Regions from separate parts of the Lysinibacillus sp. NPDC094177 genome, predicted to be linked through region 1. Evidence: riboswitches for the same ligand, from Rfam matches in the RefSeq annotation. Region 1 holds a riboswitch; each other region holds the start of a gene.
What was found. A riboswitch is a leader RNA that binds a small molecule or an ion and turns the genes downstream of it on or off. The one in region 1 is predicted to bind lysine.
Positions count from the first base shown of each region.

Region 2: another riboswitch for lysine. It lies ahead of ACQKNC_RS03480 (aspartate kinase); the one in region 1 lies ahead of ACQKNC_RS20290 (cysteine hydrolase family protein).
Region 3: another riboswitch for lysine. It lies ahead of ACQKNC_RS08005 (transporter substrate-binding domain-containing protein); the one in region 1 lies ahead of ACQKNC_RS20290 (cysteine hydrolase family protein).

Region 1 is NZ_JBNNTW010000018.1:17,689-21,981, reverse strand. It holds gene ACQKNC_RS20295 (APC family permease) at 40-1,383, opposite strand; gene ACQKNC_RS20290 (cysteine hydrolase family protein) at 1,397-2,113, opposite strand; lysine riboswitch at 2,267-2,451, opposite strand; gene ACQKNC_RS20285 (hypothetical protein) at 3,148-3,444, opposite strand; gene ACQKNC_RS20280 (transglycosylase domain-containing protein) at 3,838-4,293, opposite strand, start outside.
Region 2 is NZ_JBNNTW010000001.1:713,714-718,006, forward strand. It holds gene ACQKNC_RS03475 (methyl-accepting chemotaxis protein) at 1-692, opposite strand, end outside; gene ACQKNC_RS03480 (aspartate kinase) at 818-2,044, opposite strand; lysine riboswitch at 2,387-2,565, opposite strand; gene uvrC (excinuclease ABC subunit UvrC) at 2,705-4,293, opposite strand, start outside.
Region 3 is NZ_JBNNTW010000003.1:383,981-388,273, forward strand. It holds gene ACQKNC_RS07995 (2-oxoglutarate dehydrogenase E1 component) at 1-192, shown strand, start outside; gene odhB (2-oxoglutarate dehydrogenase complex dihydrolipoyllysine-residue succinyltransferase) at 285-1,517, shown strand; lysine riboswitch at 2,092-2,278, shown strand; gene ACQKNC_RS08005 (transporter substrate-binding domain-containing protein) at 2,395-3,255, shown strand; gene ACQKNC_RS08010 (amino acid ABC transporter permease) at 3,420-4,145, shown strand; gene ACQKNC_RS08015 (amino acid ABC transporter ATP-binding protein) at 4,158-4,293, shown strand, end outside.

The DNA.
Region 1 (4,293 bases):
GACTTATCTCAGAAATTCACTCTAAGCTCTTTCGGTATTTTATAAATCCGTAAAAGTTGGTGGTTTCTTTTTGAAGCCTTTCGTCGTAATGAAAGCATAGATAAAACCGATTGCAAGCCAGATAAAGCCTATCTTCAATGTCATCGGTGATAAATTAATAAATAAGTAGAAACATATACCAAATCCTAGCCCTGGAATTAATAAATATCGAATTATTTTCTTTTCTTTTTTACGGAAGAAGTAATACACGATCACTGACAAGTTGACAAACATAAATCCAGTCAGGCCTCCAAAGTTCATTAATTCTGCTACGAAATTTACTGATAAAAAAAGTGCTCCTAAAACACTAATCACACACATCAATAAAATATTGTATACCGGTGTTTGATATTTTGGATGTAAATGTGTGAAAAACTTTTTCGAAAGTACCTCATCACGACCCATACTAAACATTAAACGAGATGCACTTGCTTGTCCTGTTAAACCAGCTGTCACAGTCGATACAATAATCGCAACCGTATAAAGAGTTGCAAGAACTGCACCACCTGCTTTTTCAGCTATATCAAATAAAGCCGTATCAGCTGAGCTAAAGTTTGTAACATCAGGCCATACGAGCTGAGCTACATACGCTTGCCCAATAAAAATAAGTCCTCCGATTAAACAAGCTAAAATAGCTGCCTTCCAAATATCATCTTTTGGATTAACTGCCTCTTCTGAAAGAGTAGTAATCGAATCGAACCCTAAAAACGAGAAGCAGGCCATTGCTGCACCAGAAATAATTGCAGACATAACGAATTTTTCATCGTTGAAGAACGGCACAACAGTAAAGAGCGACGTACCACTTTCCCCACCGACAATTGTCTTCACACAAAAAATAACAAAAATAACGACTACAATTCCCATAAACATAACGAGGATTTGATTTGTTTTTGCTGCGATGCCAATACCTAGAATATTTACAGTAGTTATAATACCTGCAATTAATAACACCCATACCCAATACGGAACAGATGGTATTAATGCATTCGCATATGAAGCACCTACCATAAATACAATGAGTGGCACTAGGACATAATCCATAAACATTGCCCAACCTGCAAAAAAACCTAAATGCGGATTGATCGCACGCTGTGTATATGTATAAGTTGACCCTCCATTTGGAAAAACAGCAGCCATTCGACCGTAACTATATGCAGAAAACATCATTGCAACCATCGCAATCAAGTAGGCTAATGGCAACATCCCACCTGTAGTCTCTGCTGCAAAGCCATAAATATAAGCTGGCGCAATCGGTGTCATAAAAGCAATACCATAAATGACTAAATCTTTTAATGTTAAAACACGTTTTAACTGTGGTGTATGATCATTTGGTGTTTGACTCATAGTCCATTTCCTCTCACACATTCATTGGTTCGTGTTTTGATAGTTCTTCCGTTACTAAATCAATTACTTCATCTGTACTCATCACTTGGCAATAAATTTGATTCATAATCATAATTTCAGCATCATGAAGCTGTTGCGTTGCAGCTGCACATGCATCTTCAACTAAAATAACTTCAAAGCCTGCGTCAGCTAAGCTTCGAACTGTTGAAGCAACACATTGATCTGTTACAACACCTGTACAAACTACTGTTTCAATGCCCATATTACGCAGTAAAAATTCATAATTCGTTCCACTTAATACGCTATCTGTCGTTTTATTTACAACAATTTCGTCATCAAGAGGCTTTAATTCATCCACCATCTCCGCTCCTGGGTCACCGATTGGCAATAAAATATTGTTCCATCCTGGACGGCGTTGTACAGGAGAACGATCTCGTCCATCTTTATGATGGCAAGCAATGCGACCAAATGTTACTTCTAATTTATTAGTACGGAAAAAATCTAAAAGCTTTTTATTGTTCGGAATCGTTAAATTGTCGATACGATCAAAAAAGTATTCCCACTGATCAAACATGCCCTTTTCTCTTGCAACCTGCGCGTCTAATCCGTCTCGGCTAATAAACTGATGTTGCATGTCTACTATTAGTAATGCTGTTTTATCTGGGTTCACGTTTACTTTTTGACCGTCAGTCGGTAAAAATTCATAATATAATGTTGATGTATTCTCCATAATATTCCCTCCAAAATACCTCTAATTCCAAAATGTATAGACAAATAAAAAACAGACTCTTTGTGCAAAAGAATCTGTCTAACACAAAAATGACCTACTCATTTTTAGAAACTTAAAATGAATCGACCATTTAAAATTCCCACTGTTTGTCTAAACAGAGATAGCACAACTTCATAAACACGTAAGTTTACGAAGACAGTCCTGCAACTATTCGCTACAGACCCAGTATATGATGGCGAGAACTCACCACATACTTCGGCGACACTTCCTTCTACCTAACTTCTTCATCTTCTCGGACTCCATTAGGTACTGTTAACTGTCGCGCCTCTACCTCACTATCAGAAAAGTGAGGTTTATTAAATTATTTGAAATAATTATATTATTACATTTTTTATATGTCAACTTTAAAATCTACTATATTTTATAAGATTTATCGCGCACAACCACAAAAAAATGACAATCAAAACACTTTTACACAATAACTATTTACAATAAATATAACAATATATCAATAATTGTATACGCATTTAATTATTCACCTCATGATTTTTCATTACCTATAAACCATTCCCTTCTTAACGCTCACGATTCACAATATATTTCATAAATTACCCCAGCGATAATTTTTTTGAGGATAAAATTGATCAATACGCTTTTCAAGTTATAAAAGTAAAAGCAGACGGCCAATTAGAGGTGCATTATCGCACTTCTAAACCGTCTGCTTTTTATGTTTCAACAAATATTTAATTAGATATACCAAAGACACACCCTAATAAATCATACGTTGAAAAACACGCTTAAATTAGGATTAGGCAGCTAGTTCAAGCTATGCACAGCATTTACAATGTGTGGATTGTATGTGACACATTGGTGATGGTGGGTTAAATTAAAAAATGACTCTGCTCTGCTTTAGCGAAATACCAACTTACTGTATCTTCTACTTTCACTTACAAAAAGAGCATCAATTCCTTTTTGATCAGCGACTCTATTAAGTTAAAGAAATATTTTTCATTATGTATCTAAGTTTGATTACCTCAAGTCTTTCTTTTTTCTTCTTTTCTCCTTTTTGATTCTTTTACATAATTAATATAGTTCCCTGTTCCTTCTATTGCTGAAACTGCAATGATAGCCCATTCTAGTGCATTAACATCTCTTAGCGATTCCTTTCCATAGAATAATGTGATGCTAGCAATAAACCCATAGAGAAGTGCTTTAGAAAAATACTCCCAAATAGGAGAATAAATTTCTATATTAATTTTCCCGTATATTTTGTCTATTAAGATTGCCATTCCTAAAATTATAACTACGGTTATAATAATTTCCGTCTCCATAGTCCGCCTCCATAAAAAATTTTAACAAATGCTTCATTATATAATTTCTTCGAAAATATCTTTAATCCTTTATATAACGAAAAAGAACGAATTCCACTACTGGAAATCCGTTCTTTTATCATTTCTTTATTATTAAACTAACTCCAACTAATCTCTTGGTTATAGGGAACAGGTCAACCTTTTTTATTGTTTTAACAGGTATGTGGAAACATATCTACTACGATTTTTTCAAAGCCGGAATCTTAGTATCTTTAACATTCACACCTAAGATTGTAACCCCCAATACAAGAGCACCTCCTATGAAGAAAACCCAGCTCAATGATAAAATGAACGAAAGTGAAGATGAAAATTTTGCAGTTACTATCGGCAAAAAGTTAAAAGACATTCTTTCGTCTAACCATGCTTTTGTTCCTTTTCTTCTTCCTTTTTCCGACGCTTCTCTTCTTCTTTTCTATGTTTCTCTTCTTCTTTTCTATGTTTCTCTTCTTCTTTTTTAAGTTTCTTTTCCTCTTTTTTGAGCTTCTCTTTATTTCCGCCATTATTAGGATGAATTATTACATTGTTGTTTTTAGGTGGCTCTTCTGCAGAATCAATTCCTTTTATATAAAGTTCATTTTTCACTCTATAGACACTTTCTGGTTGCTGAAAATTTGCTGTATCCGTTCCGATTGCTTCCATCATTGCTTTAAACATTAACTGTGAGATTTTCGTCGTATTTCCAGTCATATAGTTACCTTGCCCGTTTTGAGCGTAACCCGTCCAGACAGCCATGGTGTATTGAGGTGTATACCCTGCAAACCAGCTATCATTTGTAGCAACGTTTGGATATCCATATTTAGCTCGAGTTTT
Region 2 (4,293 bases), on a different contig from region 1:
CTTAAAAAATCAGTTAAATAATGTTCTACTTGTTTGATATTTGTTATTGTGTTTTGTAATTTCTTATCAATAACTGATCGAATTTTCGTCATTTCTTGCAATGAACCTTTCGAGCTATTGGCTAGCTTCCCTACCTCCATCGCGACAACATTAAAGCCCTTCCCATGCTCACCAGCACGTGCGGCTTCAATGGAGGCATTTAAGGCTAGCAGTTGTGTTTGATCGGCAAGACCGGTTACACTTTTACTAATATCATCCATTTTAATTACTTCATCATTCAACTGCTCTGTTGATCGAGCTCCTTTGATCAACAATTCCTGAACTATCTCGCCTTTTGTAATGGATGATTCCATTTCCTCAACAAGTAGTAATGAATGCTGTTTTATTTCTTGAATGTTTGCATTAACATTTTGCTCAACCGCAAGCATCTCTTCTGTATTTGACGACATTTCTTCACTCATCGCAGAAATATCCCCTACACTCGTTGAGACATTTTTAACCTTTAAAGCCGTTTGAAAATTAATTAACTCCATGTGTGCTAATACAAAGTCTAAAATCGCATTTTTCACATCAATGCTTTCCTGCTCAAGTTCCAATTCCAGAATTCGCTTTTTTAAAATTTGTATTTCTAAATCGTTGTGTTTCTCAACGCTTACATCCATTGGCTTTTGAAATAATCTGAATAAGACCATACAAACTCCACCTTTCCCTTGGTAAAACATGTCACATTTTATTATATAATAATAAAATTGGATAAAGTATTAAATTGATGTAAACAAAAAAAGATGTGCCAATTACTGACACATCTTATTCAATTTTATATGTAAAGTGTTTGTTCTAAATTAAACTCATCATGTAATGCATTTGCTGCACGAATCATTTCGTCCTGAGGAACAACGACAGACACTTTTATTTCAGAAGTACTTACCATTTTCACAGGGATACCTTCACGACGTAGACGATCAAACATACGAGCAGCCACCCCTGGATTAGATGCCATACCTGAGCCAATTATAGAGACTTTTGCTAAGCCAATTTCAAAATCAGCAAAACTAAACCCTAGTGATAATTTGCTATCTTCTAAAACACGTAATGCTTCGGCGAACTCCTCTTTCAAAATGGTAAATGATACAGTCGGTTTTAAACCATCAATTATTGCTTGTACGATTATATCGACGTTTATGCGATTTTCTGCAAGTATTGTGAACATATCTGCTAACGAAGCATTAGAATAAGCATCATAGCCAACCGTTAAGCGAATAACGTCTGACTCATAGGCAACACCACGTACAATTAAATTTTTCTCCATTTCAACTTCCTCCTTTAATAAAGTACCTACTATATCTATTTCGCTCGACCGAATTATTACCGGGATTTGAAACTTTTTTGCTAACTCAACAGCTCTCGGGTGTAAAATTTGTGATCCTAAGTTTGATAACTCTAGCATCTCATCATAGGAAATTTCTTTTAGTTTTTGTGCCCCAGCAACGTAACTTGGGTCTGCTGTATAGACTCCATCCACATTCGTGTAAATATCTACGCGCTCCGCCTCCAATGCTGCAGCAATAGCTACAGTCGCCGTTTCCGCCCCACCTTTACCAAGCGTCGTAATATTCCGTAAATTATCGATACCTTGTGCCCCAGCAACGATTACAATTTTCCCCTGAGTAAAATGCTCTTCAATTCGACTTACATCAATCTCATCAATACGTGCATTGCCATATATAGCATCAGTTTGAATACCTGCCTGCCAGCCTGTTAATGACACTGCATCATATCCTTCTTCCTGCAAAGCAATTGCCACTAAAGCACTTGATAGTTGTGAGCTTGTTGAAAATAGTGCGTCTAGTTCACGCTTAGACGCTTTGTCTGATAGATTACGAGCCATCTTTGCTAATTCTTTAGCCATCCCCCTCATAGCTGTAGTGACAACGACAACATCAAAACCTCTTTGCTTTTCTGCAATCGCCTTTTTAGCAACATTTTGAATGTGCTCTGTTGATACTAATGTGGCACCACCAAATTTCATCACAATTCTCGCCATCTTCATCATTCTCCTTCGTACTTTTTGTTGATTATAAAGTAGCTATACTTTTGCAGTTCTTCACCAAAATAACGATTTTCAGGGACATGCATGAGACAAAAGCAAAGCAACGTGAGCACTCACCGTTCTCCGCTCTAAATTTTTTAATCAAGAACAGATTTTAGTATGAATCCACTTTTGCATTAATAGCTTTTACTCTCGGGGGTTATACGGAAAATCTTTTGGCATCATTTCATAATAGTAAGAACTGCTTTGAGAAATGTTGTCTCTAGAAAACTAAAAAAGCAACTCTCACATAACGTGAAAGCTGCTTATAACATGTACAATAAAAGTAACTTGTGCATGTGTGATAGCTCTCCGAAACGTTTAGAATCGACAGTCCTACATCTCTTAAATGTAAAACCAGCTAAGCATCGGAAACAACGATGCTCTACTTCGGCAAGCTCCCCTTTCATACATTTTCACTGGACTTGTCCGTCCTCAAATGCACTACTCTTGAACCTTGCACCTCTATCATCACTAAATAGTGAGTGTATTTAATCGAACCTTAGTGGGGAAAATTTCCATTTTTGTATAAATAGAAACTACTAAAAAAACTAAGGCATCGTATATAACATTGCTATATTGTAGATCAATGTTATATACAACCTTAGCATATGTCTAATCCTTTGACAATGTCTCCTGTTGAAAATAAGCGTGGATATTACTAGCTAGATTAGTAGGCATTCCTGCTTCCTGTAATGCCTGCTCACTAGCCTCACGAATTTTTTTGACTGAGCCAAAATGCTTAAGTAATTGCTGTTTTCGCTTTGGACCAACGCCCTCTATATTATCGAGGACTGATTGGATAGCATGCTTTTCGTGCTGTTGTCGTAAGAAGGTAATAGCAAAGCGGTGTACTTCGTCCTGAATTCGTTGCAGTAAATAGAAGCCATCGCTTGTACGCTTCAATGCAATTACTTCAGGTGGATCACCAAATAGAAGCTGTGACGTATTGTGTTTGTCATCTTTTGCTAATCCAGCTATTGGAATGACAAGGCCGAGCTCATCTTCTAATACTTCTCGCGCGACTTCCATTTGCCCCTTCCCACCATCAATTAGTACTAAATCTGGCAAAGGCAGACCTTCCTTTAAAACTCGCGTATATCGACGACGGATTACTTCCTGCATTGCACCGTAATCATCGTGCTTGGCAGCAGTGCGTGTTTTGTACTTTCGATACTCCTTCTTTGCAGGTTTTCCATCGATAAATACTACCATTGCAGATACAGCATCTGTCCCATGCATATGACTATTATCGAAGGCTTCAATCCGTAACGGCGTAGAAATACCCATAGCTTCACCCAGAGCCTCACATGCTCCTATTGTTCGTTCTTCCTGACGTTCAATAAGCTGGAATTTCGCTGCTACAGCAATTTCAGCATTTTTAGTCGCTAAATCAACAAGTTCTTTTTTTTGCCCACGTTTTGGTGTCAGTACCTTAACTTCTAATAATTCCGTTAAAATATCTGCATCAATAGATTGTGGGATAAAAATCTCCTTAGGCTTAATGTGCTCTAACTTTTCATAAAATCGTCCAACAAACGTTAAAAATTCCTCTTCTGCTTCTTGGTAAATTGGGAAAATCGACACATCTCGCTCAATGAGCTTTCCTTGACGAACAAAGAAAACTTGAACACACATCCAGCCTTTTTCGACTGCATAGCCAAATACATCGCGGTTCGTTGTATCACTTGATACGATTTTTTGCTTTTGCATAACTGTATCAATATGAGCAATTTGATCGCGAAATTCCTTTGCACGCTCAAACTCTAAATTTTCTGCAGCCGCTAGCATTTTTACCTCTAGCTCCTTTTTGACTTCCTCAACCCCACCATTTAAAAATTTTGTCATATCCTCAATCATATCGTGGTAAATTTCAGCATCAATTTCTTTCACACAAGGAGCTAGACATTGTCCCATGTGATAATACAAACAAACCTTGGAAGGGAGTTGTACACATTTACGAAGAGGATATAAACGATCTAGCAGCTTTTTCGTCTCACTTGCTGCATATGCATTTGGATATGGACCAAAATACTTCGCCTTATCCTTTTTCACTTTTCGCGTTGTAATAAGACGTGGATGTTTTTCATTCGTAATTTTTAAATACGGATACGTTTTATCATCCGTCAGCATAATATTGTACTTCGGATCATGTAGTTTTATAAGATTAAGCTCTAAAATTAAAGCTTCAATATTGGAAGATG
Region 3 (4,293 bases), on a different contig from region 1:
GAAGAACCTAAAAACCAAGGTTCTTGGAATTATGCATTAGAAACATTACACGACCTTTCAGAAGGTAAAAAGCTACGTTATGTAGGTCGACCTGCAATGAGTTCGACTTCTGAAGGTGATGCAGATTCTCATAAAGCAGCTCAAGCCGCACTTGTAGAGGAAGCAGTTGCTGAGCCTGTAAAGGTTAAATAATCACATATTAATTAATTGAGAGCCGGGCTACTTGCTTAGGCAGTAGCCCTTTTATGTGCACCAATGCACGTTAATTAAAGGAGGAAATGAAAGTGGCTGAAATTAAAGTCCCTGAATTAGCAGAATCGATTACAGAAGGTAGTATCGCACAGTGGGTAAAAAAAGTGGGCGATCGCGTTGAAAAAGGTGAATTCATCGTTGAACTTGAAACAGACAAAGTAAACGCTGAAATCATTTCTGAAGAAGCGGGAGTTTTAACGCAAATTTTAGCTGAAGAAGGCGATACAGTACTTGTAGGTCAAGTTATCGCAGTTGTAGAAGCTGGCGAAGGTGCAGCACCTGCTCCAGCAGCAGCAGCACCAGTTGAGGCAGCACCAGCACCACAAGCAGCACCTGCACCTGTTGCAGCAGCTCCAGTTGTAGAAGAAACTACTGGTGAGCGTGTAATCGCATCTCCAGCAGCTCGTAGACTTGCTCGTGAAAAAGGTATTGACCTTGCTGCTGTATCTCCAGTAGATCCACAAGGCCGTGTACGTGTACAAGACGTAGCAGCTCATGGTACAGCTCCAGTAGCAGCACCACAAGCAACTCCAGCAGCACCTAAAGCAGTTGCAGCTGTAGATGAATCACGTGTGACTGTTGAAAAAATGAGCCGTCGTCGCCAAACAATTGCCAAACGTTTACTTGAAGTAAAACAATCTACAGCAATGTTAACAACTTTCAACGAAGTAGATATGACAAACGTTATGGCTTTACGTTCTCGTAAAAAAGACCAATTCTTCGAGTCAACTGGCTCAAAACTTGGTTTCATGTCATTCTTCACAAAAGCTGTAGTTGCAGCACTTAAAAAATATCCATATGTTAACGCTCAAATCGTTGGTGATGAAATTCACTTAAACAACTTCTTTGATATCGGTGTAGCTGTATCAACAGAAGAAGGTTTAGTAGTACCAGTTGTACGTGACGCTGACCGCAAAAACTTTGCTGAAATTGAAGATTCAATCGCAGACCTAGCGAAAAAAGCACGCGACAAAAAATTAGGTTTAGCAGATCTTCAAGGTGGCTCATTCACAATTACAAATGGTGGGGTATTCGGTTCATTAATGTCTACACCTATCATGAATGGTACACAAGCTGGTATCCTTGGAATGCATACTATCAAAAAACGTCCAGTTGAAGTGAATGGTGAAGTAGAAATTCGCCCAATGATGTACTTAGCACTTTCTTATGACCACCGTATTATCGATGGTAAAGATTCTGTAGGCTTCCTTAAAACTGTTAAAGAACTACTTGAAAACCCAGAAGATTTATTATTAAATTCTTAATTCCTGAGTTTGTTAAACCCTGCGAACATTGTTTCGCGGGGTTTTTTCTTTTTATGGAGCATTTCATTAAATGCGACGGATAAGGCAATCGAAACGACGGAAAGAAAAGCCAAAGCGACGGATAAAGCAATCGAAGCGACGGATGAAGCATTCAAACCGACTGATAGGTAGTCCCAATGTATGCGAGAGCTTCACAGAAAGAAACGTATAGTGCAAAGGGTATTATCTTTACTGATCGACAATTTCTTTTGGATTACTATTAAGTAAGTTAAATATTAATTATTTGCGTAATTTCTAGAAAATTAACTCTTCACCCCATTTGTTATAAGGGTATCCACGTATATGAGTTGTTTGGAGTAAGTATAATGAAGTATGGGCAACTTTACGGACTCTATCGGCAAAGTGACAGTCAAATTTTTTTCACCTTTGCAAAAGTGTATATAAGGCTTTAAGAAGGAAAAAAACTCTAATATTGTAATTAGTCAGAAAAGTAATAAAATAATCTTGACTATAAAGTTAGTTTTATAGTAGTATCTATATATCAATTAAATAAACAAACCTCACATTTATCCTATTGTGAGGTAGAGGCGCGGTATTTATTAGTTCATTGTTGAGTACAAGCAAGCGAAGACGCAATGGAGAAGGAAATATCGCCGAAGTATAAAAGGAGCTCGTACTTTTATGCTGGGTCTGCAGTGAATAAGTGCAGGACTGTCCTAGTAAATTATTTTCCAGGTTTACTAGGTTGTGCTATCTCGGAATGATGGAATTATAGTGAGGATTTGGGCAACTGTTAAAAAAAGTAAGACCTAAGTTCAGTACTTAGGTCTTTTTTGGTACAGTTGTCTTATTTTTTTACAGAAAAGGGGAATGTTACATGAAAAGAAAATTGTTGGTATTTATGTTGACCGTAATGACAGTAATTATGTTAGCAGCTTGTGGTGCAGGAGACAAAAAAGATACGACATCGTCTAATGGAGGTGCAAGTTCTGATACGAAAGAAAAAGGTGTGTTCCGTATCGGCATGGAGGCAGGTTATGCTCCGTTTAACTGGACGCAGCAAGATGATGCAAATGGCGCAGTAAAAATTGCAGATAATGCAGAATATGCTGGTGGCTATGATGTGCAAATGGCGAAAAAAATCGCTGAAGGCTTAGGAAAAGAATTAGTTATCGTAAAATTGGAATGGGATGGTTTAGTACCTGCACTACAATCCAATAAAATTGATGCAATCATTGCAGGTATGTCACCTACTGCAGAGCGTAAAAAAACAATTGATTTCACTGAAAACTACTATACGTCTGATTTTGTGATGGTCATTAAAAAAGGCAGTAAATATGAAAAAGCAAAATCTATCCAAGATTTCTCTGGTGCTAAAATCACATCACAATTAAATACATCTAACTATGAAGTTATCGATCAAATTAAAGATGTAAAAAAACAAACTGCAATGGATAACTTCCCAGCAATGCGTGTAGCGTTAGAAGCTGGAAAAATTGACGGCTATGTTGCAGAACGTCCAGAAGGTATTTCCGCTGCTGCAGCAAACGATAAGTTTACTTATGTAAAGTTTGAACAAGGCTTTGATACTGATATTTCAAATACATCGATTGCAGTTGGTTTACGTAAAGGTGATGCAGAGCTTGAAAAAATTAATGAAATTTTAAAAGGTATTTCTGAAGATGATCGCCAAAAAGTTATGGAAGAAGCAATTCATCAACAACCAGCAGCACAATAACTTGAATGCACGGGCTAACAGCTAGCCCGTGCAATAAATAACAATCTCTCTAAATATTAATAATGTCTTAGCTAAAAGTTTCATAAGATAAAAGAAACAGAAAACGGTAGAGGGCTAAGACGACTGTAGCAAACAAGCAACACGACGTTGTTAGGAGGAACATCATGAGTCTGGATTGGATTATTTCTATTGTTGAGAACAACTGGCAAATGTTTTTACGAGGTGCGTATTTTACATTACTTATTTCAATTAGTAGTACAATTATTGGTGCACTTATCGGATTTTTTATTGGAATTATGCATACCATCAAGGTTCGTAAAAAGGGTGTAAAATTCTATAGCTTAAAGCTCATTAATTTTTTACTAACATGCTACGTTGAATTCTTCCGTGGTACACCAATGATTGTACAAGCGATGGTTGTATTTTACGGATTAGATATGGCATTTGGCATTGATATGCACTTTATTACGGCTGGTATTTTAGTTGTTTCACTAAACACAGGTGCTTATATGGCTGAAATCGTGCGTGGTGGTATTGTTTCCATTGATAATGGGCAGTATGAGGCTGCATCGGCAATTGGTATGAATCATTTTCAAATTATGCTTAACATTGTATTACCGCAAGTTGCACGAAATATATTGCCTGCAACAGGTAACCAATTAATTATGAATATTAAAGATACAGCAGTATTAAACGTTATCGGGGTTACGGAATTATACTTCCAAACAAAGTCAATTGCAGGTAATAACTTCCGCTATTTCGAATCCTTCTTTATAGCTTGTGTCCTTTATTTCATCATGACTTTCACAGCATCGAGAATTTTACTGTATATAGAGAAACGACTAGATGGACCAGATGCATATCAAAAAGAACAGAAAGAAGCAGTATAGGGGGGCGAACAAATGACAGTTATTAAAATAGAGCATTTAAGTAAATCATTTGGGCGTAACCAAGTGTTAAAGGATGTAAATTTCCAAGTAGAAAAGGGCGAGGTTGTCTGCTTAATCGGTTCTTCCGGATCTGGTAAATCAACACTAC